2 regions of the Bradyrhizobium sp. WYCCWR 12699 genome follow, and region 2 is predicted to be linked to the other one. Evidence: predicted binding sites of a transcription regulator. Region 2 holds the regulator's gene; the other holds the start of a gene.

Region 1 (2,199 bases), on a different contig from region 2:
GAAGCCCGGCGCCTTCACCGCGGCCACCTTCAGGCCGCCACGGAGCCGGTTGACGACCAGCGTGGCCAGCGCCTCGCCCTCGACGTCCTCCGCGATGATGACGAGCGGCTTGCCCGACTGCACCACGGCTTCCAGCACCGGCAGCATGGCCTGCAGGCCCGAGAGCTTCTTCTCGTGCAGGAGGATGTAGGCGTCCTCGAGCTCGGCGGTCATCTTCTCGGGGTTGGTGACGAAGTAGGGGCTGAGATAGCCGCGGTCGAACTTCATGCCCTCGACGATGTCGACTTCGGTGTCGAGCGACTTGTTCTCTTCGACGGTGATGACGCCCTCGTTGCCGACCTTCTGCATCGCCTGGGCGATCATCTTGCCGATGGCGGCATCGCCATTGGCCGAGATGGTGCCGACCTGGGCGACCTCGGAGGAGGCGGCGACCGGCTTGGCGCGCTTCTCGATGTCCTTGATGACGGCGGCCACCGCGCTGTCGATGCCGCGCTTGAGGTCCATCGGGTTCATGCCGGCGGCAACCGCCTTGGCGCCCTCGCGCACGATGGCCTGGGCCAGCACGGTCGCGGTGGTGGTGCCGTCGCCGGCGAGGTCGTTGGTCTTGGAGGCGACCTCACGCACCATCTGGGCGCCCATGTTCTCGAACTTGTCCTCGAGCTCGATCTCCTTGGCGACGGTGACGCCGTCCTTGGTGATGCGGGGCGCGCCGAACGATTTCTCGATGACGACGTTGCGGCCCTTTGGGCCGAGCGTCACCTTGACGGCGTTGGCGAGGATGTCGACGCCGCGCAGCATGCGTTCGCGCGCGTCCCCGGAAAATTTGACGTCTTTGGCAGCCATGTCTGCAGTCCCTCGTGTTTCGTGATGTGTCTTGTCTTGTGCTGTCGGGCGGAATGATGGATGCCCGGACCGCTCGGATCCGGGCATCACATTCAGCGGCTGTTCAGGCGGATGGCCTTAGGCCAGAACGCCCATGATGTCCGACTCCTTCATGATCAGGAGGTCTTCGTTGTCGATCTTGACCTCGGTGCCCGACCACTTGCCGAACAGCACGCGGTCGCCGACCTTGAGGTCGATGGGGACCAGCTTGCCGGCCTCGTCACGGCCGCCGGGGCCGACGGCGACGATTTCGCCCTGGGACGGCTTTTCCTTGGCGGTGTCGGGAATGATGATGCCGCCCTTGGTCTTTTCCTCGGCGTCGATACGTTTGACCACGACACGGTCATGCAGCGGACGAAATTTGGATTTAGCCATGACGTTTCCCTTTGGAGGCTCGCTTCGGAAGGTGTGGAAGTGGGTGGGGCGGCGCTTCCGTCCGGCCCCTATCCCGAGGATCGAACGGCGCGCTTAGCAATCGGGCTTTCCGAGTGCTAATAGTGGGCCCGGAAATATGGCTTGGCCGCGATCCTGTCAAGCAAAGGTGGTTAAGCGGTTGTTGAGGCGGATATAGGATGTTGGCATTGGAAACTTGTTCGGGGCGCAGACGTATCAAAGGACGTCATTGCTCCGGCAGCTTTTTTGCGCTTGGCTGCGGGAGGGGTGCGGCCATGGTTTTGTCCGGGGGAATGCCATGATCAGTTCAGCTCACGCGCGCACGGTTGCCAATCTGGCGGCCGCCTCTTGTCTGGCGCTGCTGCTGGGCGCCTGCGGCGGCGGCATGAGCCTGCCGTCCTTCTCGTCGTCCTCGCCGCCGCCCGACGCCGAGTCGGGCGTTGCTCCCGAAATGCCTGCGACCATTCGCGCCGACGAGATCGTGGGCCGTTGGGGCCTGGCCTCGTTCCAGAACCCGGCCGACCGCGCCCGCACCGAGGCGGCCGCCCGGGCCCAGTGCAAGAACCCTTACGTGATCACCGCCGGTTCCTCCGGCGGCGTGATCATGCATCTGGCCGACCAGGCGACGCCGCAGGAGCTGCGGCTGAAGGGCTCGCCGAGCGGCAAGAACTACATCGGACCGGCGGGACCCACCCCCGGCGAGCAGGACCGCGAAATCGTCTCCTTCGACGGCCGCGTCCTGATCACCCGCTTCATCGACAAGGACGCCGCCACCCGCTACGGCAACATGGTCTACGTCCGCTGCGCGCCGAGAGCGTGATTTGCTCTTCCCCTCTCCTCTTGTGTGAGAGGGGGGATGTTGCTGGTGATACAGCCAAAACAAAAAACGCCGGCTCGCGCCGGCGTTTTGCTTTTTCTGTCGGT
Region 2 (2,199 bases):
CGTCATTCCGGGGCGGCTCGAAGAGCCGAACCCGGAATCTCGAGATCCTCCGGTGCGCAGTGCGCACCGGAGTTCTATGCTGCGCATCGCCCCGGAATGACAACCCAACTCAGTTCGGCGCGCCGCTCGATTCGTTGTTGTTCGCGGCGGGCGCGGGCTTCGCACCGCCCTTGGCGACGCCGACCAAGGCCGGACGCAGCACGCGATCGCCGATGGTGTAGCCGGCCTGCATGATCTGGACCACGGTGCCCGAAGGCACCGATGGATCGGGCACTTCATACATCGCCTGGTGGAAATTCGGATCGAACTTCAGGCCCTGCGGATCGAGCTTCTTCACGCCGTGCTTTTCCAGCGCGTTGAGCAGCGACCGCTCGGTGAGCTCAACGCCCTCGATCAGCGAGATCAGGCCGGGATCGGCGGCGGCGCGAGCCTCGGGTGGAACGGCATCGAGCGCGCGCTGGAGATTGTCGGCGATGTCGAGCACATCGCGGGCAAAGCCGGTAATGCCGTAGAGGCGGGCGTCGGCGACTTCCTTGGTGGTGCGCTTGCGCAAATTCTCCATCTCGGCCAGCGTCCGCAGCGTGCGATCGCGCGCCTCGGCGACTTCCTTCTGCAAGCTCTCGACCGAGCCTGGCTCGGGATCGTCGGGCATGATGTAGGGCTTCGACACCACGGGCTCGCCAGTCGGCGCGGCCGCGTCTTCGGGTTGCCGGTCTCGATCGGTCATCGGCTCTTATCTCGAACTCGTTTCCAGGGATTGTTGGCCCGGATATCGTGCTTTGAGCCGCGAAAATCAAGCGGCCGTGATCGGATCGAACCCGATCAGCCCCCCAATAGGCGGCTGACGATGCGAGCGGCGTAGTCCACGGTCGGGATCACGCGGGCATAATTCAGCCGCGTCGGCCCGATCACGCCCAGGACACCGACGATGTGGCCGGCGGCATCCCGATAGGGCGAGATGATGGTGGAAGACCCCGACAGCGAAAACAGCTTGTTCTCGCTGCCGATGAAGATGCGCACGCCCTCGGCCGTCTCGGCCCGGCCGAGCAGATCGATCACGCCGCGCTTGGTCTCGAGGTCGTCGAACAGCAGGCGGACCCGCTCCAGATCCTCCAGCGCGTGCAAATCCTCCAGCAGATTGGCGTGGCCGCGCACGATGAGCTGGCGGTCCTCGTTCTCACCGCCGGACCAGCTGGCGATCCCGGCGGAAATCACCTTCTGTGCCAGCTGATCGAGCTCGGCGCGGGCCTCGCCCAACGCCGTCTCGAGCTCGAGCCGCGCTTCCGCCAGGGTCCGGCCGCGGATTCGCGCATTGAGGAAATTGCCGGCTTCGGTGATCGCCGAGGAGGGAACTCCGGGGGGCAGCGTCAGCACCCGGTTCTCGACCTGGCCGTCCTCACCGACGAGGATGACCAGCGCTTTCTCCGGTTCCAGACGGACGAATTCGATGTGCTTCAGCCGCGCATTGGATTTTGGCGTCAGCACCACCGCGGCGGCCCGGGTCAAGCCCGACAGCCGCGTCAGCGCCTGGTCCAGCGCGGCCTCGACCGAATGCGCCTGACCGACGGACGTGAGCTGGCTCTGGATCGACTGCCGCTCGGCCTCGTTGAGGTCGCCGACCTGCATCAGGGCGTCGACGAAGAAGCGCAGGCCGAGTTCCGTCGGCAGCCGGCCGGCGGAGGTGTGCGGCGCATAGATCAAGCCGAGCTGTTCCAGGTCGGCCATGACGTTGCGGACCGAGGCCGGCGACAGCGGCATCGCGATCAGGCGCGAGATATTGCGCGAGCCGACGGGCTCACCGGTCGCGAGATAACTTTCGACAATTTGACGAAAAATGTCACGGGAACGCTCGTTGAGCTGGGCAAGGCCTGCGCGCGGCGCGATCAGATGGATCGGATCGTGATGGGCCACAGACTGTAACTCCTCTCAGATACTCATAATTTGTCTATCCCCGAGGCGTCTGACAAGCGTGGCGTTTGCGGACCCGGAATCAGGGCAGGAATCGAGAGAGGAATCGAGGGAGAAATCGGGGGATGAATAAGCCCTTGCCGCCCACCCTCACCCCCCCTACAAGCACCGCCAACAGCCTTATCCCGTGAGTTTTGGAGGATTTCCCATGCGGCCAAGCCGCCGTGCGCCCGACGAATTGCGCCCCGTGACGCTGGAGCGCGGCGTGGTCAAATATGCGGAAGGCTCGTG

The links. The regulator HrcA, encoded in region 2, represses chaperone genes, less so after heat shock. The targets are predictions, from matches to a motif close to GTTAGCACTCNCNNNNNGNGAGTGCTAAC.
Region 1: the regulator HrcA is predicted to act here: its motif matches at 1,350-1,378, upstream of groES (co-chaperone GroES).

Annotation. Positions count from the first base shown of each region.
Region 1 covers NZ_JAVTJN010000032.1:298,302-300,500, reverse strand. Annotated here, with positions in the region: gene groL (chaperonin GroEL) at 1-843, opposite strand, end outside; gene groES (co-chaperone GroES) at 961-1,257, opposite strand; gene RPS27_RS16240 (hypothetical protein) at 1,574-2,095, shown strand.
Region 2 covers NZ_JAVTJN010000030.1:736,493-738,691, forward strand. Annotated here, with positions in the region: gene grpE (nucleotide exchange factor GrpE) at 110-727, opposite strand; gene hrcA (heat-inducible transcriptional repressor HrcA) at 823-1,911, opposite strand; gene rph (ribonuclease PH) at 2,117-2,199, shown strand, end outside.